3 regions of the Nitrincola salilacus genome follow, and region 1 is predicted to be linked to each of the others. Evidence: predicted binding sites of a transcription regulator. Region 1 holds the regulator's gene; each other region holds the start of a gene.
What was found. Region 1 encodes FNR, which switches genes on or off when oxygen is low (the NO sensors DNR and NnrR bind a similar motif). Its sites were predicted from a motif close to TTGATNTANATCAA; they were not measured.
Positions count from the first base shown of each region.

Region 2: the regulator FNR is predicted to act here: its motif matches at 4,356-4,369, upstream of napE (periplasmic nitrate reductase, NapE protein).
Region 3: the regulator FNR is predicted to act here: its motif matches at 3,182-3,195, upstream of clpB (ATP-dependent chaperone ClpB).

Region 1 is NZ_CP176580.1:2,053,968-2,061,636, forward strand. Features, by position in the region: gene ACK3CJ_RS09735 (cation diffusion facilitator family transporter) at 1-710, opposite strand, end outside; gene ACK3CJ_RS09740 (bile acid:sodium symporter family protein) at 1,248-2,135, shown strand; gene queE (7-carboxy-7-deazaguanine synthase) at 2,170-2,802, opposite strand; gene rdgC (recombination-associated protein RdgC) at 2,888-3,802, opposite strand; gene ACK3CJ_RS09755 (adenine phosphoribosyltransferase) at 3,804-4,346, opposite strand; gene fnr (fumarate/nitrate reduction transcriptional regulator Fnr) at 4,542-5,315, opposite strand; gene hemN (oxygen-independent coproporphyrinogen III oxidase) at 5,495-6,886, opposite strand; gene ACK3CJ_RS09770 (sulfite exporter TauE/SafE family protein) at 6,971-7,645, opposite strand; gene ccoS (cbb3-type cytochrome oxidase assembly protein CcoS) at 7,638-7,669, opposite strand, start outside.
Region 2 is NZ_CP176580.1:1,172,955-1,180,623, forward strand. Features, by position in the region: gene ACK3CJ_RS05450 (NapC/NirT family cytochrome c) at 1-292, opposite strand, end outside; gene ACK3CJ_RS05455 (nitrate reductase cytochrome c-type subunit) at 289-777, opposite strand; gene napA (nitrate reductase catalytic subunit NapA) at 791-3,295, opposite strand; gene ACK3CJ_RS05465 (chaperone NapD) at 3,292-3,594, opposite strand; gene napF (ferredoxin-type protein NapF) at 3,584-4,066, opposite strand; gene napE (periplasmic nitrate reductase, NapE protein) at 4,082-4,255, opposite strand; gene ACK3CJ_RS05480 (4a-hydroxytetrahydrobiopterin dehydratase) at 4,491-4,841, shown strand; gene purU (formyltetrahydrofolate deformylase) at 4,902-5,756, shown strand; gene ACK3CJ_RS05490 (CBS domain-containing protein) at 5,864-6,277, shown strand; gene ACK3CJ_RS05495 (DnaT-like ssDNA-binding domain-containing protein) at 6,325-7,320, shown strand; gene ACK3CJ_RS05500 (replication protein P) at 7,238-7,669, shown strand, end outside.
Region 3 is NZ_CP176580.1:3,906,106-3,913,774, forward strand. Features, by position in the region: gene ACK3CJ_RS18030 (23S rRNA (adenine(2030)-N(6))-methyltransferase RlmJ) at 1-304, opposite strand, end outside; gene clpB (ATP-dependent chaperone ClpB) at 486-3,056, opposite strand; gene pgeF (peptidoglycan editing factor PgeF) at 3,223-3,969, opposite strand; gene rluD (23S rRNA pseudouridine(1911/1915/1917) synthase RluD) at 3,966-4,934, opposite strand; gene ACK3CJ_RS18050 (outer membrane protein assembly factor BamD) at 5,071-6,045, shown strand; gene ACK3CJ_RS18055 (DUF2796 domain-containing protein) at 6,228-6,830, shown strand; gene ACK3CJ_RS18060 (ABC transporter ATP-binding protein) at 6,823-7,536, shown strand; gene ACK3CJ_RS18065 (ABC transporter permease) at 7,533-7,669, shown strand, end outside.

The DNA of each region.
Region 1 (7,669 bases):
CTGTGAACACTTATCACCCCATCAACTGAAAGGGCTGCTTCACGGAGTTTTTTGACCCGTTCTGCCGGTAGCGCCGTATCAACCAGTTCGGAAATGCTTTTGGCAACCAGATCCCAGCCGATCTTGCCGACCAGCAGCGCAACGAGTACTGCCGCGAGAGCATCCAGCCACCAGACGCCCGTCATGGCTCCGGCTATGGCAACGAAGACAACAATGGAGGATAACGAGTCCGTGCGATGGTGCCAGGCGTTAGCGATGATCAGGTTCGAGTTCAGTGCTTTTCCGACCCGGTGGGTGTAGTGATAAAGGATCTCTTTCGACAATATGGAGACGCCCGCTACGATTAGCGCGGGCCAGGCTGGCAGGGGTGGAACTTCTGAACCAAACAGCAGCTTGAGGCTTTCATAGGCCATCAAGGCCCCGACCAGCATGAGAATACCGCCAAGCACAACGGTGCCGACGGTTTCAAAGCGTGCATGCCCCCAGGGATGGTTGGCATCTGGTTTTTCATGCGAGAACTTGAGAAGAAACACGACCATGAAGTCGGTCAAAACATCCGACAGCGAGTGCAAGCCGTCGGCAATCAATGCGGCTGAGTTGGCCAGTATACCCACGATAATCTTGGCGGCGCTCAACAGGCTGTCGACCAACGCGCCAATCAGAGTGATGCGCTGTCCTGCCCTGCGTCGTTGATCCAGCTCTTCCTGCATTGTCAGTTCCGATACCTCATTTTCAGCTTCGGTATACTAACTGCCTTAGTCGCCTTAGACCAGTGTTGTGAGTGCTCATTGTTACTCTTCAGAGTTTTTCTTCAGAATCAAGATTATGACAGATGTGTGAAAAGGGTTGTGTGTAACCTTGACTCCGTGCTAGATGCTGAGAAGAAACTGCAGGGGTGTTTTAGTTTCTTGTTTCGCTTTCGCATCTGCAAATAATTGCATATATTAACTAATAACTTATTGATTCATATGATGTAAAATATCTGTACATTTTTTGATCAATCTGTAGGGAGGCATGAAGACGTGGGAGCAAGGCGGGGTTTTAAAACGTCTACACACAATGTTATCCACAGAGAATGTGGGTAGGCTTTCCAAGCCCACGAGGCATAGGGGTTTTGTCCTGAGTGGATAAAGTTCTGCTCTGTCGCTTTCTAAGCCTAGCCTATAAATGCTGCAGTTGCGTTAAGATTGTGTGAACTCATCCCCGTCGATATGATGACGCCTTGTGATTCAGCGAGAGATAAAAAAATGCAGGCTTCGATCATTTCTCAGATATTTTTGCCCACAGCATTGGCGATCATCATGCTGGCTGTGGGTCTCTCGCTGAGTATGAGGGATTTTGCACAGGTTCTCAGAGAGCCCAGAACCTTGTTGCTGGGTATCGGTGCTCAGATGTTGCTGTTGCCTGTGCTGGGTTTAATCGTGGTGACATTGTTTCAACTGCCCCCTGCATTGGCTGTGGGTATCATGATTCTCACCTTTGCCCCCGGTGGTGCAACATCCAATGCGATCACACTGCTCGCGCGCGGAGATGCGGCGCTTTCTGTTTCACTCACAGCGCTGGTGACCCTGCTGACACCTTTCACTATACCTTTGTTGACTGCATTGGCTTTGCAGCACTGGTTTCAAACAACGGCCGTGATTGATTTTCCGATTATCGAATCGATCATGAAAATGGTGGTGATTACACTGCTACCGGTGCTGGTGGGAGTCGGATTCAGTGCGCGCTTTCCTCTTCTGGCGGCACGTGTCAGAGTGCCTTTCAGGCGTTTTTCACTCTGCCTGTTGTTGCTGATGGTGGTGTTGCTGGTGCGCGGCAACTGGCATCTACTGCCTGCCTTGCTGGTCCAGTTGGCGCCCGCAGTGTTTTGTCTGGTATTTGCGGCCATGTTGCTGGGATTTTTGCTGTCGAAGATGGCTGGGCTGAATGATCCACAGCGGATATCAATCATGGTTGAAGTGGGGTTGCAGAATGCTGGTACTGCGCTGCTGGTGACCAGCACGATTCTACAGAATGCTGAAATGTCAGCGAGTGCTCTGGTTTATGGGGTGTTGATGCAGATTCCTGCATTCGCACTTATCGGCTGGCGTAATCGTCGAACCCTGCTGCAGTTTCGACGCAGTCGGACTGCTTGATCCTGACCAGGGGCTGGTGGCGTTTCGGCTCAGCCTAGTCGATACCGATGATCTTGTGTGTCTGCAGGCTTAATTTCCACTGCGGGTGATCCATGCAGTAGCGGATGCAGGCGGCTGTGTTGGCTGCCTGCTCCGGGCTATCGAGTGGTTGCAGGTAAAAGTGCTCAAAATCGAGTGACTGAAACTGTTCGGGGCGGTTTTCGCGTTGCGGATAGACCAGTTTCAGCTCATGACCTTGTGTAATCAGCAGCTCTGCATCAGCTTTGGGGCTGACACAGATCCAGTCAATGCCGGCTGGCAAGGGACGGGTACCATTTGTTTCAATCGCTATTTCGAACCCTTTCTGGTGCAGTGCCTCAACCAGCTCGCCATCCAGCTGCAGTGCAGGCTCTCCTCCGGTACAGACGACATAGGGCTGGCCTTTTTCGCCTGCTGGCCAGAAGCTGCGAATACGACTGGCCAGCGCCTCGGCTGTTTCAAACTTACCGCCGTTCTGGCCATCAGTGCCGATAAAGTCTGTATCACAGAACTTGCACACGGAACTCTCCCTGTCCTGTTCACGACCTGACCAGAGATTACATCCGGTAAAGCGACAAAAAACTGCTGCTCGACCGCTTTGAGCGCCTTCACCTTGCAGGGTGTAGAACATCTCTTTGACACTGTACATGTAAACTCCGGATCAGGTTAAAACAGTAAAGGCTATTCGTAAGGGCCATTCAGTAAAGGCTATTCAGTCAAAGTATGACGCCGCCTTATCGGACGGGTTCCCCGCCGAAGGCTTCCACCAGCGCCGGCACAAAGCGGCTGAACTCTAGCCCCATCTGCGTCAATTGGGCATCAAAATAGGCCAGCTCATCTTCAGGGCTGTCATTGTCCATCTGCTCGCGGAACTGGTCGGTGAGCTTCAGGCGATGCAGGCTCATATCGGCATGCAACACCAGACGAATCTGCTCCTCCCAGTTAAACGCCAGCCGCGTGATCTGCATGCCATTGTCCAGGTGGGCGCGGATCTCATCGCTGAACAGGTCCTGTCCCTTGACGCGAATAACGCCTCCCTCTGCGCTGAGATCACGCAGCTCGCTCTCATCTTCAACCTCAATAACGGAGGGAATAGGGCGTTTGTCCTGCAGCCATTCGGTCATGACGCTGCTGGGGGCCTGGTTGACCTCCAATGGTCTTACAATCAGCGATCCCAACGCTTCACGCAGGGCACTGAGCAGGTCTTCGGCACGTTTGAAGCTGCCGACATCGACCAGAATCCAGCCTTGCTGAGGCATCAGCAGGGCGCGGGTACGATGACGTCGTGTGAAGGCGCGTGGCAGAAGCTCAAGCGTGATGTCGTCTTTCATCTGCTGGCGTTCCTTGCGGTACACCTTGCGTGCTTCGTTCTCTTCGATGACACGGATACGCTCATCCATTTCGTCACGGATCACGCTGGTGGGCAGAATTTTCTCCTCAACCAGATAGCTGATCAGGATATAGCCATTGCTGCTGAATACTGGTGACTCAGACAGAGGGCCAGTCGGTGAGGTCCAGCCGCTGCGACTGACTTCATGGCGGCCACAGGGTACAAAGGGTTTTTCCAGCAGTACTCTTTCGAGATGCTCTTCCGTGAAGTCTTCAGCGGGTTCGAAGCGATAGCAGATAGCGTTTTTAAACCAATTCATTTCAGTGTCCGGCGTAGGCAAGCAAAGAGTAGACAGGAATTCCACTTTCCTGGATGCGGGCGGATCCCTGCAGATCCGGCAGGTCGATCAGTGCGGCCACTTCTGTGACATCTGCACCCAACTGATTGATCAGGCTACAGCTGGCCAGCAGGGTACCGCCTGTGGCGATCAGATCATCAAGCAGCAGTACGCGATCTCCAGCCGCAACAGCATCTGTTTGAACCTCAACAGCAGCAGTGCCATATTCCAGTTTATATTCCTGGCTGATGGTGTCGCCCGGCAGTTTGCCTTTCTTGCGTACCAGAATCAGCGGTAGATTGAGCTGATAGGCAATTACCGATCCCAGCAGAAAGCCGCGTGCATCTATTCCTGCAATATGGGTGATATCACTGCCGATATAGCGCTGAATGAAGGCATCACATACCATGCGCATCGCTTTCGGGTCTTTGAAAACCGGTGTTACATCCCTGAACATAACGCCGGGTTCGGGCCAGTCAGGCAGGGATCGGATCACCGATTTTATGTAATATTCGTCAAAAGACATCAGAAACTCCTCAATAGGATGCAAACTTGATACAGCTCAATGTTTTCGGGTATCAGGCGGTGTTTAATAGGCTCGTTGGGTTACACAATGAACTGATGACGTCATTGTGGGACATTCGGGCGCCTCAGATGAAAATCTGAGGCGTTTTTTTTGGTTTGAGACACGGTTATTCTCGGCAGGTAGTAAACATCTGTATCAGTTACGCTTTTGTTGAAGGGCGGAAGGGTCGTCCACGGAGCATTCGCCAGACAGCTCATAGATCTCTTCAAGATCCATCAGTTTGATCTCTTTGCCATCCACCTGAATCAGGTTCTGGTTTTGAAAACGGGTGAAGATACGGCTGATAGTTTCAACGGCCAAACCCAGGTAGTTACCGATCTCATTTCGTGACATGGACAAACGGAAAGACATGGCAGAGTAGCGCCGCTCCTGAAAACGCTGCGACAGTTTGATCAGGAAGGTGGCGACGCGTTGCTCGGCATTTTTCTTCGACAGCAGCAACATCATCTGTTGCTCGTCGCGGATCTCTTTGCTCATGGTGCGTACAATCTGGCGACGCAGCTCAGGGAGTTGTCCAGACAGGTCATCAAGGCGTTCAAACGGAATTTCGCAGACGGTGGTGGTTTCCAGAATCTTGACCGAGACCGGATAGTGGTTGGCATCATAGCCACTGAGGCCAACCAGCTCACCTGGCAGATAGAAACCGGTGATCTGTTCTTCACCATCATTGGTGATGGTGTAGCTTTTGACGGAGCCAGCACGGATGGCGTAAATGCTGCCAAAAGGGTCGCCCTGTCTGAACAGGTGCTCACCTTTTTTCAATGGTCGGCTCTTGTCGATGATATTGTCCAGCCGCTCCATCTCGGTCATGTTGAGCGAAACAGGGAGGCACAGACTGCTCAGACTGCAGGTGTTGCAGTGTGATGGCTTGATGCTGTGAAGCTTACCTGATGCTGCTTTATCATCCATCCGATTTATCATCCATCCAAGTCCTGCAGTGTCTGTGACGGTCATGCCCGATCTATTCAAAGGACATTATGTATCATTTAGCGCCCGGGGTGAAGTTCAGCAGACGCTTATAGACTAACTGTTATAACAGTAGTCATGACAACTATTATAGCAACAGACCGTCATTAGTCAGGTTTGGATCAGATGATGCGTGAATAGCCTCGGGTAGGTTGCAGTTTGGGAATGTAGGCATCGAATGCCATGCAGACACGTCTGATCAAGAGACGTCCAGCTGGTGTGACATGAATGATGCCAGCATCAAGATGAACCAGACCGTCCTGTTCAAACTGTCGCAGCTCCTGCATCTCAGCGGCAAAGTAGCTGTCGAAATCAAGTTTGAAATGCGATGCGATCGCTTGGGTATCGAGTCTGAAATGGCAGATCAGTTGCTCTATTACAGCGGCACGGATCAGGTCATCGCGACTGAGTGTAATGCCGCGGCGCACGGCATTCTGCTTCTCTTCGATTGCCTGGGTATAGAGACCGAGGTCGTGTTCATTCTGATAGTAAACGTTGCCGATCTTGCTGATGGATGACACGCCCATCGCTACCAGATCGCAGTCTGCATGGGTCGTATAACCCTGAAAATTACGATGCAGCTGACCATTGAGCTGAGCCTGTGCCAGAGAGTCATCGGGTTTGGCGAAGTGGTCCATGCCGATATAGCGATAACCCGCTTCCATCAACTTGCTGATTGTATTTTGCAGGATAATCAGCTTGGCTTCCGCGCTGGGCAAGTGTTCGCTCTGTATATGGCGCTGCGAACGAAAACGCTCGGGCATATGAGCATAGTTGAACACTGACAGGCGATCCGGGCTCATCTCAATCACTTTATCCAGGGTGCGATCAAAGCTGTCTGGTGTTTGATGGGGCAGGCCGTAGATCAAGTCCATATTCAGCGAAGTGAATCCCAGTTCGCGTGCCTGTTCCAGCACCGCGAGGGTCTGTTCGATCGGCTGTACACGATTCACGGCCTCCTGAACCTCGTGCTCCAGATCCTGTACGCCGAGGCTGATGCGATTGAAACCGGTTTCGCGCAGAACCTCCATGGTTGAGCGGCTGGCTTCACGCGGGTCAATCTCGATGGAGTAGTCGCCCTGATCATCATCACGCAGATTGAAGTACTGACGCAGATTGCCCATCAACTCATGCATCTGCTCATCGCTGATGAAGGTGGGGGTACCGCCGCCCCAATGCAGCTGATTGACCTGACGATCCTTGCCATACCAGTCAGACAGGGTTTTCATTTCACGATAGACACTGTCCAGATAAGGCTGGGCACGATCTCGATTGCGTGTGATCACCTTGTTGCAGGCGCAGTAATAACAGACATGAGCGCAGAAGGGGATGTGTACATACAGAGACAGAGGGGCCTGGCTGTCGGTACTTGCCCGGGCTGCAGCGATCAGTTGTTCCGGTGTGCTTTCACCCTGAAACTGCAGGGCTGTGGGGTAGGAGGTGTAGCGTGGACCCGACAGGTCGTAGCGGCTGATCAGATCGAGGTTCCACTCGATGGAGTTATGTTGGTTCACGCTGTAACGTCCCCCTGAGGTGCGGTATCCGGATTTAATCAGATGGAGTATAGATAAGTTTGCAGGGAGAAGTGTTGATGACTATCAATGAAAGGTGTGAAAAAAGCCCATCAGAGGCAGAGTATAGATGCCGAAAGCGATCAGCAGTAATCCCGCCACTCGCCGAGTCCAGCGCTTCTGCATAAACTGTCGGATCTGCTGGGCGAGCAGGCCTGTCGCCAGCATTGCAGGTAGTGTGCCGAGTCCGAATCCCAGCATCAGCAGACCGCTCTGCTGCCAGCTGCCAGCCGCGGATGCCCAGAGCAGGGTGCTGTAGACGAGACCGCAGGGGAGCCAGCCCCAGGCCATGCCCAGCAGGAGTGATTGAGGTAGGGTCTTGACGGGCATCAGGCGGCTGGCCAGTGGTTGAATATGGCGCCACAGATGGCCACCGAGTTTTTCAAGACGAATCAGGCCAGTCCACCACTGACTGACATACAGGCCCATGGCGATCAGCAGTAGTCCGGCAAAGGTACGAAGTATCAGGCCGGGAGTGCCAGTAGCGACAGTGGAGCCGATCAGTCCAAGCAGGGCACCGGCCAGCATGTAGCTGCTGATACGGCCGATATTATAGCCGGCCAGCAGTAAAATAGGACGAGTGCCATCGCTACGGGTGTTGATGGCGACGGCTGCGGCAATGCCACCGCACATGCCGATGCAGTGCGTACTACCCAGCAGCCCGATGATGAAAGCGGTGGATATGACCAGCGGATCAGTCATTTTTCCGGTCTTGGTCGGTGTGGC
Region 2 (7,669 bases), 880 kb from region 1:
TGCGCCCGACTTTATGCGTCCAGTTGTGAGGGACATGGCAGTCGGAACAGGTGGCGCGAACACCGGAGCGGTTGGAGTAATGGATGGTTGTTTTCAGCTCCTCAAATACATTGTCACGCATCTCATGACAAGCGATGCAGAACTTTTCGGTGTTGGTCACCTCCATGGCGGTATTGAAACCACCCCAGAAGATGATCCCGGCCAGAAATCCACTCAACGTCAGAAAACCGAGACTGAAGTGAACGCTGGGTCGACGCAGCAGTGTCCAGTAATAGATCAGCCATCTTTTCACTGTGTACCTCCCTGTTGCTGCCTCCTGGCAGCCTCTTGCTGCAGTACTTTATCCATGTTCAGAAAGCGAGATTCCACCAGTGGTTGTGCGTCGGTTTGTGGTACATGGCACTGGGTGCAGAAGTACCGATTAGGCGTGACAGCAGCACGCACCTGATAGTCACGATCCATGAAGTGAGTGATGCTCACCATCGGCGCACCGGCTGCCGGGGCAGCACTGGTGCTGTGGCAGTCAAGGCAGCGGTTGAAGCGCTTGTCGATCTGATAGTCACGGATACTGTGCGGAATCACAGGTGGCTGTTCGGGATAGTTGCGCACCTCTCTGCCAGTGTCTCTGGGGTCTCCGGAAATGGGTGGGGCACTCAGCGTCTGGCCCAGTGTGCCGCCCTTGCGCAGGCCATCAGGAGCACTGGCGTTGAGATCCGGTGCCTCTGCGTGCAGGCTCAGGCTGAAAAACAGCAGTGTCAGCAGTAGTGATAGTTTCATCGTCAGAACTCCTTTATGCCAGACTGACCAGTTCCAGGCGAACCGCACATTTCTTGAAATCCGTCTGCAATGAGATGGGGTCGGTTGCATCCAGCACGACCTTGTTGATCAGCTTGGTGGCATCAAAGAACGGCACATAGATCAAACCCTGTGGGGTGCGAACGCGACCGCGTGTTTCAATCCTTGCCTGTATCTCGCCACGACGGCTGATGATCTTGATCTCACTGCCCCGTCGCCAGCCATTGGCAGCGGCATCGTCAGGATGCATGTATACCAGAGCCTCAGGTACGGCCTTATGCAGCTCACTGACCCGGCGCGTCATGCTGCCAGTATGCCAGTGCTCCAGCACGCGTCCGGTGCAGAGCCAGAAGGGATATTCTGAATCCGGTGATTCGGCAGGGGGCTCGTCTGGCACCGCAAAGATGCGGGCACGCTTGTCGGGAATACCGTAGAACTGAAAGTCGGTGCCCGCTTCAACATAAGGATCAAGTCCCTCTTTATAGCGCCAGAGTGTTTCCTTACCATCCACCACTGGCCAGCGCAGTCCTCGGTTGCTGTGGTAAACATCGAAGTCGGCCAGATCCTTGCCTTTACCTTTGCCGAATTCACGATACTCCTGAAACATCCCTTTCTGTATGTAGAAGCCAAAATCGGTAGACTCCTGATTCGGATAGCCCTCACGCATATCCTCCAGTGGATAACGATCCACATTGCCGTTCTGGAACAGCACTTCGAACAGGGTTTTGCCTCTGAACTCGGGGGCGCTGTTGAGAAACTCTTCAGACCAGACATCATCCGTGCGAATCCGCTGCGACAGTGCCACTGTCTGCCAGAGGTCGGAGCGGGCGTCACCGGGGGCATTGACCAATTGATGCCAGAACTGGGTTCTGCGCTCGGCATTACCGTAGGCACCCTCTTTTTCCACCCAGCCTGCAGCCGGCAGAATCAGATCGGCTGCCTGGGCCGACACGGTCGGATAGATATCCGAGACGATGACGAAGGCTTCAGGGTTGCGCCATCCCGGCAGTATCTCCTCCATCACATTGGGGCCAGCCTGAACATTGTTGGTGACCTGTGTCCAGTAGACCTTGATATCGCCGTCCTTCAGTTTGCGGCTTTGCAGAACCGCATGAAAACCGGGTTTTTCCTGAATGGTGCCAGGTGGCACGCGCCAGATAGCTTCAGCTTTAGCACGGTGTTCCGGATTCATCACCACCATGTCGGCCGGCAGACGGTGAGCGAAGGTGCCAACCTCGCGGGCAGTACCACAGGCCGATGGCTGACCGGTCAGCGAGAAGGGGCTGTTGCCGGGCGTGGAGATTTTGCCGGTTAGCAGGTGCAGGTTATAGATCAGGTTGTTAACCCATACTCCACGGGTGTGCTGATTGACCCCCATAGTCCAGAAGGACATCACTTTTTTATCAGGATCGGCATAGATCTCTGCAAGTCGTTGCAAACTGGTTTGTGACACACCGGACTCAGACGAGGCGCGTTCCAGTGTGTAGGCACTGACAAACTCGGCAAACTCATCAAACGTCATGTCGGTCCAACTATTGGCTTTGTCGGCATTCTGCGCGGCCTGCTGCAGTGGATGCTCGGGACGCAAGCCATAGCCGATATCATCCGTACCCCTGAAGAAGTTGGTATGCCGCTCGACGAACGCCTGGTTCACATTGCCCGATTGAATGATGTGGTTGGCGATATAGTTGAGAATCACGATATCAGCGTTGGGCTTCATCACCATGCCGATATCGGCAAGATCGAAAGAGCGGTGTTCATAGGTCGAGAGCACCGCGACTTCGGTGTTCGGATAGGAGAGGCGACGGTCCGTCACGCGCGTCCAGAGGATCGGATGCATTTCGGCCATATTCGAACCCCAGAGCACGAAGGCGTCGGCATGTTCGATATCATCATAGACACCCATCGGCTCATCCGAACCGAACGTGCGCATGAACCCCATGACCGCCGATGCCATGCAATGGCGCGCATTGGGATCGATATTGTTGCTGCGAAAGCCCGCCTTGAAAAGCTTGTTGGCTGCATAGCCTTCCCAGATGGTCCACTGACCGGAACCGAACATGGCGACGCTTTCGGGGCCGTGAGTCTGGATCGCCGAGATGAATTTTTCGGCCATGATATCCAGCGCTTCATCCCAACTGACCTCTTCAAAATCACCCTGCTTGTCGTACATGCCATTGCGCTTGCGCAGCAGGGGCTTGGTCAGACGATCCCTGCCATAGAGTATCTTGGACAGAAAATAGCCCTTGACGCAGTTCAGGCCACGGTTGACCTCTGATTTAACATCCCCATGCGTGGCGACTATCTGATTGTCCCGAGTCGCAACCATGACGCTGCAGCCCACCCCGCAAAAGCGGCAGGGGGCCTTGTTCCAGTTCAGAGAGGTGAGCTCGATGTTGGTGATCAGGTTGCTGGCGCTGGCTGGCATGGAAAGACCGGCTGCGGCAGCTGCTGCCAGACCAGCATTAGCCTTGGCAAATTGTCGACGAGTCATTTTCATAGGGAGGTCTCCATCTTGTCCGCATCCTGCTGATCCATCACCTCGTGATAGACCAGCGTGCAGCCAAGTACCCCTGGCCGCTGCTCAATGTTGTCGATAGTCGCCAGCACGGTTTGCTGGCTGGTGCATTCGGTAACGAGTATCACCTTGCCCTGCTCGTTCTGAGCAGGTACCTCAAGTTCGGGCTGTGCGTGAGTCCAGCTCAGAAAATCCTTCAATGACTCGGGCCTGACGTGGGCCACGAAGCTGGCAATGTGTAGTTCTGTAATGTGTAGTTCTGTAAGGGTGTCAGTGCTCATTCTCAACCTCCAGAGAAATGGCACCCGATGGGCAGTTCGGCAGACAATTGCCACATCCGGTGCAAGCATCAGTATCAATCAGTGGCAAGGGCGCTGAGCGCAGACGAGGTGTGAATCGGATCGCTCGAACCTCACACTGATCCTGGCAGATCTGACAGTGCACATTCTGATTGGCCAGACAGCCGTCACTGATGCTGGCCTGCCAGTTGAACGCAATCCGCTTGAGATCGAAGATAGGTTCAGGGCAAGCGCTGGCGCACTCACTGCATAACGTGCAGCCGCGATCGGTGAAGCTTATCTCGGGAAACCCGCCATCTCCCCGATACAGAACATTTTCAGGGCAGGCGGCGATGCACTTGTCACAGCGTGTACATTGATCGGTAAGATCATTCGAGGTCCAGGGAGGGCGTCTGACCGGACGAGCCATGCGTCCACCCCTCAGAAGCTGGCGTCTGCTGATGGAAACAGTCATGAGTATGTACCGTGTTTAGACCGGTGGTCCCGGAGGGCCCATGATCAGTTGAGACATCCAGACCAGAAAACCGTAACCACCGACGGCTGCAAAGGTCAGCAGAGGGAAAAGAAACACTATCAGAAAGAGGAAAAGTCGCAGCTCATGGCGTTTTCTGTCTTCCTGTTGGAGGGTATCGGGTTCTTCCATAAATCCACCTGGGCAATGTTATATGTGCTTAAACACACATTTTTATTATTGACTTGAAAGTAGGGTAGTTGACGGGTGAAATTTTTGCCAACTGCTATGATTGATTTGAGTCATGGTAAGTAATGTTATGGAAAGTTGAATTATGGAAAGCTGAGTTAAAAAATTGAGTTAGGAAAAATTCATCTGATCGATCTTTACTTGGAAAACTCGGAGAACCCTTTTTATTGAGGTGAGTATGAATAAGCAAGCCTGTAATCTGTGCCGTGATGATGCGCCACGCCTGAGTATTGAGGAGGCCGAACGCGAGTTGCAACAGTTGCCTGAATGGGCGTTGCAGCAGGAGGGTGAGGTGTTGAAACTGCATAGAGTCTATCGCTTCAAAAACTTTGTCCGGGCACTGGATTTCACCAATCGTATCGGTACCTTTGCCGAATCAGTCGGCCACCATCCCGATCTGCTGACCGCCTGGGGGCGGCTTGAGGTGATCTGGTATACGCACAAGATAGGCGGTCTGCAGCAGGGCGACTTCATCTGTGCGGCGGAAACCGAAAAGCGCTATGCCGGTTTGACTGAATCGGAGCTGTAGACCTGACTCACATGCTGGTAGAATTCCGGTCTTTGTCAGCCTCTGGATCAGATTGAAACCATGGAACGCAGATATCGGCTAGTCCTCTCCTGCCCTGATCGGGTGGGTATTGTCTCAATGGTGAGTAACTTCATCTCCAGTCATGGCGGCTCGATTGCCGATGCCAATCAGCACTCGGACCCAACTACTAACCACTTTTTCATGCGAGTGGAGATCAGTGCATCATCTATTCCGTTTTCATTTGAGGCGTTGAAGGAGGCGTTTGATCCGATCGCTCGTTCCTTCAGTATGGAGTGGAATATTTCCGACTCCAGCAAGCCCAAACGGGTGGTGCTGATGGCAAGCCGTGAGGCTCACTGCCTGGCAGATCTGCTGTATCGATACCATAGCGACGAGCTGTTCTGTGAGATTCCCTGTGTCATATCCAATCATGACAAATTGCGCAGTATGGTGGAGTGGCATGGGGTGCCCTTCTTTCATGTGCCAGTTGATCCTGCCGACAAGCAGCCGCATTTTGACCAGGTGGAGCGATTGATCGCCGAGCATCAAGCCGATGTTGTGGTACTGGCGCGCTACATGCAGATACTGCCGCAGAATCTGTGTAAGCACTATCCGCACCGCATCATCAATATTCATCACAGTTTTTTGCCTTCATTTGCCGGTGGCAAGCCCTATCATCAGGCGCACGAACGTGGGGTTAAATTGATCGGTGCGACCTGTCATTATGTCACTGAAGAACTTGATGCAGGACCGATCATCGATCAGGATGTGACGCGGGTCAGTCATCGTGACCATCCTGAAGAGATGGTTCGCCTCGGGCGCGATATTGAGAAAACAGCACTGGCCAGAGGGCTGCGCTGGCACCTGGAGGACCGAGTGTTGGTGCATGGCAACAAGACCGTTGTTTTTGCATGATCTTTGCTGGTCTGAGGCGACGCTTGGTCTATATTTACATACAGCGGTGATGAGATCTGATAACCAGAGACTTACTGTAAAGAAACCAGCCGGAAGGAGAGCACATTATGCTCAGATCTGTAAAAGCACAGGATTACATGGCTACCAGATTGGTTACCTTCAAACCCGACACTGATCTTTTCAGTGCGATCAGAAGCCTCAGAGAGTATAAGCTCTCCGGCTCACCCGTTGTGGACGCAAATGGCAATCTGGTTGGAATGTTGTCGGAAGTTGACTGCCTGCGTGCGATTCTGTCACAGACCTACCATGAGCAGGAGATGGGGAGTGGCGGTCATGTCCGTGATTACATGACGGTGAATGTCGATACAGTTCCGGATGATGCCGACATCATCGCAGTCTCCAAGATGCTGATCGATCGAGGCCGACGCTGTGTACCTGTGGTGAGGGGAGATAAACTTGTCGGTTTGATCAGTCGATCTGACGTGCTGCGTGCAGTCGAGGATTTTGCCAAAGATGGTTGAGGTTTTTTTCACCCCCGTATACCCAGTAATGTTGGAAGTGGCTTGCCATGAATAACCTGTTACCGGAGAAGCCTCTGCTTTTCTATCCTTCGCTGGCGAGAAAGCTGGGAAGTGACGAAGCTCTGTTGTTGTTCCAGTTGACAGAGCAGGCCAGTATTGGCGGCATTCAGGATAAGTTTTCTGTAACCAGCATGACCCTGTCTCAGCCGCAGTGGCGATCTTTGGCCGATTTCTGGGATGCTCAGCGTCAGATGGCTGCAGCGAACAGCCTTGCCAGACAGGGTGTGTTGGAGATACAAACAGGTCAGGCCGGTACTGTGACCATACGGTTGAAACCCGTGGTTGAATCAGTTCAAACCCCGACCGACTCTGATTTTCAGCCATCTCGTCCGGTTTCGGTGCCTCCGGCAATGCAGACGAGCCGACAGGATAGGATGAATGAACGTCCTGATGCCGGGGCTGCTTCAACAACGTCTTCTTCAACAACGTCTTCTTCAACAGCACCTGCTTCAACAACAGTCGCCGATCCCGGTTTGCAGACGCTGCCGGTGTTTGAACGCCCCCCACCACGACAGCAGCCCCAGCCTCAGGCGAACCTGGCGCGACAAAAGGGGCCTGCACCGACCTTTGGTGGCAGTCTTGGCTGGCGGCGTCAGAAAGATGAGTTGCAGGACATTTTCGAACAGCACGAAGAGCGCAACCAGCGTTTGCAATCGATGCATCTGGGCTGGCAGCCGTCTGAAGCTTTTCATGAGCTCTTGCCACGGCATGCGATCTCGGCAGCCTTTGCCGCGGACTGTCTGGATGAGTTTGTTCTCTACTGGCTGGATAAAGATCGTCGTGAAAGCAACTGGGATCAGAAATACCTGGCATGGGTTAAACGTGAATGGGTGAAGAAACAGACACGTGATGCCAGAGAGCAGCGCTATGAGCAGGAACGCAATTCAACAGGTATCAACAATGAAAACACCCAGCGAGATACTCGCGACAAGCGAAAACGGGTTACTGCAGCCATCATGGACCTCAAGGACACCGACTGGTGAGTCGGCTGAGCAGCAGTCGCGACAGGGTAATATCTCAGTTGAAACCAAAGCGCATGTGAATATGATATTTGCCCGCTTCATGGCGATCTACGGGCATAAGTTCAAAAGCTGTTTTGAAACCGAGAGCGAGATACGCATTGCCAAGCGCGAATGGGCATTGAGCCTTGCTGGCTTCAGTGAATCGGAACTGGTGTTGGCGGTGAATCGCTGCAAGGAAACCCTTGCCTGGATGCCGACCATTTCTGAGTTTCTGGCGATTATTCGCGATCTGAATGGCGACTTCGGGCTGCCGGGGCTGCGGCGTGCTTATCAGGAGGCCTGCCTTCATGCTGACCACCCTGCACAACAT
Region 3 (7,669 bases), 1.9 Mb from region 1:
AGGGCGAGCCAGGGTATTGCTTCAATGATCCATCTGGATTCCACTGCCGCACACTGTCCAGATAGGGCTGAACCTGCTCGGGCAGATCCTGCTGCTCCCAGAGTCGCACTATCCCCTCCTTGAATTCAGAGGTTTTCAGCGCCTGCTCATTCTCCAGATCATAGATCGCACGACCGGAATGAGTTTCGAGATAGTTCCAGGGTGTGGCCTTGCGGTTCAGCGACTGCAACAGACAGGAGAGAATGAAGTGCTTGTGGATATCGGCAAAGTTGCCGGCATGAAAACCATGAAGATAGCTGAGCATGATGTGCGATCCAGAATATAGGGGCGGCTGTATATTAACAGTTTCCGCCCCCTATTCCCAAACACCATGGCCAGAGCCAAAGCCCTGAACCTAAGTCCTGAACCTAAGTCCTGAACCTAAGCCCCGTACTTAAGTCCCGAACCTAAGCCCAGGCCGGCACATATACCGGATCGGCTCTGAATCAGCGGAAGACGAAACTTCCAGCTTCGACATCCACCGCCACCTCATCACCCGACGCATAGCGTCCCGACAGGATCTCCTGCGCCAGCGGGTTCTCGATCCATTGTTGAATAGCCCGCTTCAGCGGCCTTGCACCATAGACTGGTTCAAAACCCACTTCTACCAGCTTATCCAACGCGGTTGAAGTCAGTGAAAGTGTCATATCGAGTTCTGCCAGACGCTTGCGCAAACGATCCAGCTGTATCTGGGCAATTCCCGCCACCTGATTACGACGCAGACTGTGGAATACCACCACCTCATCAATCCTGTTGATCAACTCAGGTCGAAAGTGAGTGCTTACCGTTTCCATCACTGCCGATTTCATCAGCTCATAATCGTCATCATCCGAGAAGTTCTGAATCAGATCAGAGCCGAGGTTGGAGGTCATGACAACGATGGTATTGCGAAAATCCACCGTCCGCCCCTGACCATCGGTCAGACGTCCATCCTCCAACACCTGCAGCAGAATATTGAACACATCCGGATGCGCCTTCTCGATCTCATCCAGCAGCAGCACCGAATAGGGCTTGCGACGCACCGCTTCAGTCAGATAACCACCCTCTTCATAACCGACATAACCGGGAGGTGCACCGATCAGCCGGGCCACGGAATGCTTCTCCATGAACTCAGACATATCGATCCGCACCAGCGATTCTTCGGTATCAAACAGAAAATGCGCCAGCGCCTTGCACAACTCAGTCTTGCCCACACCAGTTGGTCCCAGAAACAGAAAACTGCCATTGGGTCGATGCGGGTCTGCCAATCCGGCACGTGAGCGGCGCACGGCATTGGACACCGCCACGACCGCCTCGTCCTGCCCGACCACGCGTGCATGCAAGGCTGTCTCCATACGCATCAATTTGTCGCGTTCACCCTCCAGCATCTTACTGACCGGAATCCCCGTCCAGCGCGAGACCACTTCGGCCACTTCCTCTTCGGTAACTCTGTTACGCAGCAGTCGGGTCTCCTGAGGCTCTGCCTCGTCGGCGGCCTTAAGCTGCTTCTCCAGCTCGGGAATGCGTCCGTACTGCAGCTCAGACATGCGTCCAAGATCACCGGCACGACGCGCCTGATCCATCTCGACACGCGCCTGATCCAGTTGCTCCTTGATCTGCTGTGATCCCTGAAGCGTGGCTTTTTCTGCTTTCCACACCTCCTCCAGATCGGAGTATTCACGCTCCAACCTGCCGATCACCTGCTCAAGCTCATGCAGACGCTTACGTGACGCGTCGTCGGTTTCCTTCTTCAGCGCTTCCTGTTCCATCTTGAGCTGGATCAAACGGCGCTCCAACCTGTCCATCTCTTCCGGCTTGGAATCGATCTCCATACGAATGCGAGAGGCCGCTTCATCAATCAGATCTATTGCCTTATCCGGCAGCTGTCTGTCTGCGATGTAGCGCTGTGACAGCTGAGCCGCCGCGATGATCGCCGAATCGGTGATATCGACACCATGATGCACCTCATAGCGCCCTTTAAGGCCGCGAAGTATGGCAATGGTGTCCTCTTCACTCGGCTCATCGACCAGCACTTTCTGGAAACGACGCTCAAGGGCAGCGTCCTTCTCGACATACTTACGATACTCATCCAGCGTAGTGGCACCGACGCAATGCAGCTCACCCCTTGCCAGCGCAGGCTTGAGCATATTGCCGGCATCCATCGAACCCTCAGCCTTGCCCGCTCCCACCATGGTATGCAGCTCATCGATAAACAGGATGATCTGCCCCTCCTGCTTGGAAAGCTCATTCAGCACTGCCTTGAGGCGCTCTTCGAACTCACCGCGAAACTTGGCTCCGGCAATCAGTGCGCCCATATCCAGCGACAGCACACGCTTGCGCTTCAGCTCTTCCGGCACCTCGCCATTCACAATACGCTGCGCCAGCCCTTCGACGATCGCGGTTTTACCCACACCGGGCTCGCCAATCAACACAGGGTTGTTTTTAGTACGACGCTGCAACACCTGGATGGTACGGCGGATCTCGTCATCACGGCCGATGACCGGATCCAGCTTGCCCGACTCAGCTTGCTCGGTCAGATCCACGCAGTACTTATCCAGTGCCTGACGCGACTCTTCGGCATTCGGATCCTGCACCGACTCACCGCCACGCATCTCTTCAATGGAGGCGGTCAGACGTGCCGCAGTGATGCCACACTCCTGCAGCAGTTTGCCGGCATCGGTTTTCGCCTCGATCATCGCCAACAGCATCAGTTCGCTGGCGATATACTGATCGCCACGCTGCTGAGCCAGCTTGTCGGTGACATTGAACAGACGCGCCATATTCTGCGACAGCCGAATTTCGCCATCCGGACTCTGCACCTGTGGTAGACGATCAAGCGCCTCACCGATCTTGCGGGTCAGGCTGTTGAGCTCTGCACCGGCCTTGCCCAGCAGAGGACGAATCGAGCCACCGCGCTGATTGATGAAAGCAGCCAGCAGATGGATCGGTTCGATCTGATTATGATCTTTGCCTATGGCCAGAGACTGAGCTTCGGCCAGAGCATCCTGAAGTTTTGAAGTAAATTTATCGGGTCGCATCGCCCTCTCCTGATCACTTGTGATTCACGCACCAACACATTTGGACGGTCGGTGTGGAGTTCATTGAGTACGATGATTAGATGGGGTGCATATAACCACAATTCAAGTGGTCATTAATTAATCAACTGATCCAGATCAGTCTTTATTGCTTAAGTGCCAGGAAGCTCTAGCTGAGGTGGGAGTCAATCCAGATAAGGCTGGCCATGCGACCTGTAACACCCTCTCGACGGTAGGAGTAGAAGTATTCACGACCGCTGAAAGTACAGAACTCGCCACCGAACACTCCACTGACACCCGCTTTTTGCAGCCGGATAGTGGCCAACCTGTAAAGATCCGCCAGCCACTTATCCTTTGATGTCGGAGACACACTGAAGGCCGACTCGGCCTCGGGGAATTGATTGCAGAAAACCTGATGCACATCATCGCCCACCTCAAAAGCCAGAGGGCCGATCGCTGGTCCAAGCCAGACTAACACATCCTCAGGGTTTTCAAATGCCGATAAGGTCTGCTCCAGCACACCGGCAGCAAGTCCACGCCAACCGGCATGAGCGGCTGCCACACGCGAACCTGTCCGATCCGTAAAGAGTACCGGCAGGCAATCAGCCGTCAGTACGGCACAGGCCAGACGAGACTGATCCGTCCAGCAGGCATCTGCTTCCGGTACATCCTGAACATCTGACCGTGCCTCGACCAGTTGGGTACCATGCACCTGCTGCAACCACTGCGGCTCCTGCTTCAGCCCCAGAGCCTGCTTCAGAATTTCACGATTCTCGCGTACTGACAGCGGATCGTCCCCGACATGATCGGCCAGGTTCAGCTCGGCATACGGGGCACGACTGATACCATCCAGCCGCGTTGTTGTCAGGGCGTGAATATGTGCAGGCGCAGGCCAACTGGCACGAATCAGTTTCATAGGTTGTAATCCAGCTCCGAAACATCTTTTTTCAACACGCTCAGCAGTTGTTTCAGATCATCCGGCAGATCTATCTCCCAGCTCATCTTCTCACCTGTCTCCGGATGCCAGAGCTCCAGCTTTTTGGCATGCAGGGCCTGGCGTCTGAAAGCGCGTAGCGTGGCCAACATCTTATCACTGCAACCTTTGGGAATACGGAAACGTCCACAGTACAGTGGGTCACCGACCAGAGGATAGTTGATATGCGCCATATGGACACGAATCTGATGTGTGCGTCCAGTTTCCAGCTTGAGCCGGATATGGGTATGAGCGCGAAACTTCTGCATCACGCGGTAATGGGTGATCGCTTCCTTGCCGACACCGACAACAGCCATCTTCTGTCGGTTTTTGCTGTGCCGCGCCATCGGCTCGTCGACACAACCGCCACCCGTCATGACACCATTAACCACAGCCTCATATTCACGCCCCATGGTCCGCTCCTGCAACTGCACCACAAGATCAGTCTGCGCAGTAATGGTTTTCGCCACCACCATCAGTCCGGTCGTTTCACGATCCAGACGATGCACGATGCCGGCACGCGGTACCAGGCCGATCTCAGGGCTGTGATGCAGCAACGCATTCAGCAGAGTACCATCGGCATGACCCGCTCCCGGATGAACCACCAGTCCACTCGGTTTGTTGATCAACAGGATATGCTCATCCTCATACACGATATCCAGTGGAATCAGCTGTGGGGCATGCTGTTCCTGCACCTCCAGCAGTACACTGACCTTGATCTGCTCACCACCCGAGAGCTTGTCCCGTGGCCTGAGGACCTTGTCGTCCACCGTCAACTGCCCATCTTTGATCCAGCTCTGCAGTCTGGAACGGGAGTAGTCCGGAAATAACTGGGCTACCACCTGATCCAGTCGCATACCGAACATTTCGTGGGGAACCTGTGCACTTAACTCAACCTGTTCTGACATCAATTTCAATCTTATACATGAGGATGTTTTGGCTTGGCTTCCGGTTGTGTTTAAATAGACCGGAAATTTATTCACACAGTATAACTGAATCCTTCGCGATGCGCTGGAATCGGACACAATCTCAGGATTAAGCAATATGCAACTCGTCAAAGTGTTTGGCGCTCTCGCTCTGATCAGTCTTTTGTCGGCATGCTCATGGTTTGGTGGTGACAAAATCCCTCCCGATATCCCGGAGCAGGTGCTGTATGATGACGCAATGGAGGCTCTGGATAACAACAGTTTCAGCCTTGCGGTAGAAAAACTGCAGTTGCTCGAGGCACGCTACCCCTTCGGACGCTACTCAGAGCAATCTCAACTTGAGCTGATCTACGCCTACTATCGCAACAATGAGCCTGCGGCTTCGAGAGCAGCTGCTGACCGCTTTATTCGTCTGCATCCGAACCATGACAACATTGATTACGCTTACTACCTGAAGGGCCTGACCTCCTTTGAGGAAGATCGCTCATTCCTGGCGCGCTTTCTGCCACTTGACGAATCGCAGCGCGATCCGGGTGCCGCGCTGGACTCCTTCGAGAGTTTTGCAATACTGCTCAATCGCTACCCCGACAGTGAGTACGCCCCTGATTCACAGCGCCGTATGCAGTATCTGAAAAACCGCCTGGCTACCTATGAAATTCATGTTGCATCCTATTACATGGAACGTGAAGCCTGGATTGCAGCGGCAAACCGTGGTCGCTTCGTTGTCGAAAATCTGCAGGAAACACCAGCGGTTCCGGACGCACTCGCAGTCATGGCCGAGGCCTACACTCGCCTGGGTATGACTGATCTTGCCGAAAGCTCGCTTGAGGTACTCAGATTGAACTTCCCTGATTACGAGATACGTTCTTTCAGCACTGCAAACCGCGGCCTGCTCTACACAGCAACCTTCGGCCTGCTGGGAGACAGTGAGCCAGCAGTTCCGGCAAGACCGACGACTCACACAGGTCAGTCAAGCAGCGCAGTGACAAGCGAGCCGGAACAGGGCAAACGCTCCTGGCTGAACCGTCTCTCCTTCGGCGCGTTTGGAGATGATGGCAAGCCTGTCGAGGCAGAAGAAAAGGCACAGGAATAATCCAGCACTCAAGCCGCGTGCCTGCAGGATACGATCAAAAGCCGCTTATGCGGCTTTTTTTTAAACTCAACCCGACTTCAGCAGTCACATCCCACTGACATGGTCAGCAGTTGGAGGTTGGCAAGCGAACAGCTAATTGTTATGTTATAACAATTGTAGACAACTGATATATGGAGTTTTTAATGCGCTTACTGACACTTCCCCTTTTGCTGGCCACATCCCTTGCCCTGGCAGATAGTGACCACGCCCCTTTGGGAGCCCATGTTCATGGCATGGCTCAGCTTGATATAGTATTGGATGGCAACAGCCTGCAGGCGCACTTCAGATCACCGGCTGCTGATATTGTTGGCTTTGAGGATCAGGCCCAAGACGAACAGAGCATCGCTTTAGTCAAGGAGATGGAACAAAAGCTGGGCCATGCCGAAACCCTGTGGACTCTGCCGAAAAATGCCAACTGTGCACTGAACAGCGTCACCCTTCAGCATGAGCTGATTGCAGATCATGGATCTCATGACGAAGACGATCATGAAGACGAGCATGATCATAAGAATGAACATGATCACAAGCACGATAACGACCATAAACACGAACATGAATCAGGACACAGTGAAATTCGGGCAGAATACGCGTTCGAATGCCAGAACCCGGAACAACTTGCACAGATCAGTGTCACACTTTTCCAGCACTTCCCGACACTGGAAAGCATCACCACGCAGGTGATTACATCCAGTGCACAGCAGGGGCTGACACTGACACCAGAGAACAACAGGCTGCATCTTGACTGATACCGAACTGAGACCGGCAATATTGATAAAGCAGCTGACGTTTGCCTGGAAACAGCAAGCGCCGCTGCTTAACATCGACCACTTCATCCTCGGCAAAGGTGAGCAGCTTTTTCTGCAGGGACCATCAGGCAGTGGCAAAAGCACATTACTGAATCTGATAGGAGGAGTGCTATCGGTCAACAGCGGTGAGCTGACACTGCATGGCAGTAATTTTGGCAAGCTCAGTCAGAGACGTCGTGATCAGTTCAGGGCCGACCATATCGGTGTGCTGTTTCAGCAATTCAACCTGCTACCCTATCTGAACCTGATCGACAACGTCATCCTGCCCTGTCGCTTTTCATCCAAGCGCGCTGCTGCTGCCACTCAGCGCAGTGGCTCGCCAGAGAAAGAAGCCCATCGCCTGCTGCAACGACTGCAGCTGCAGGAGATGCTGAAGGACTCTCCCCCTGTTGCAGAGCTCTCCATCGGCCAGCAACAACGTGTAGCAGCGGCTAGAGCGCTGATCGGCGCGCCGGAACTGATCATTGCCGATGAGCCCACCTCGGCACTGGATGCCGACACCCGCGACAATTTCCTCGACCTGCTGCTGAGCGAGAATAGAGAGAATCACAGCAGCCTGTTGTTTGTCAGCCACGATCAATCTCTGAGCCATCATTTTGACAGAGTCGTCAGTCTGAGTGAGATCAATCAGCGAGGTGCCGCATGATTCTGCGTCTGGCACTACTGAGTCTATGGAACAGACGTGGCACCGCTCTTTTGACACTGATCACCATCGCCATCAGCGTGACACTGCTGCTGGGTGTAGAAAAGCTGCGCCAGGATGCGCGCGAAGGCTTTTT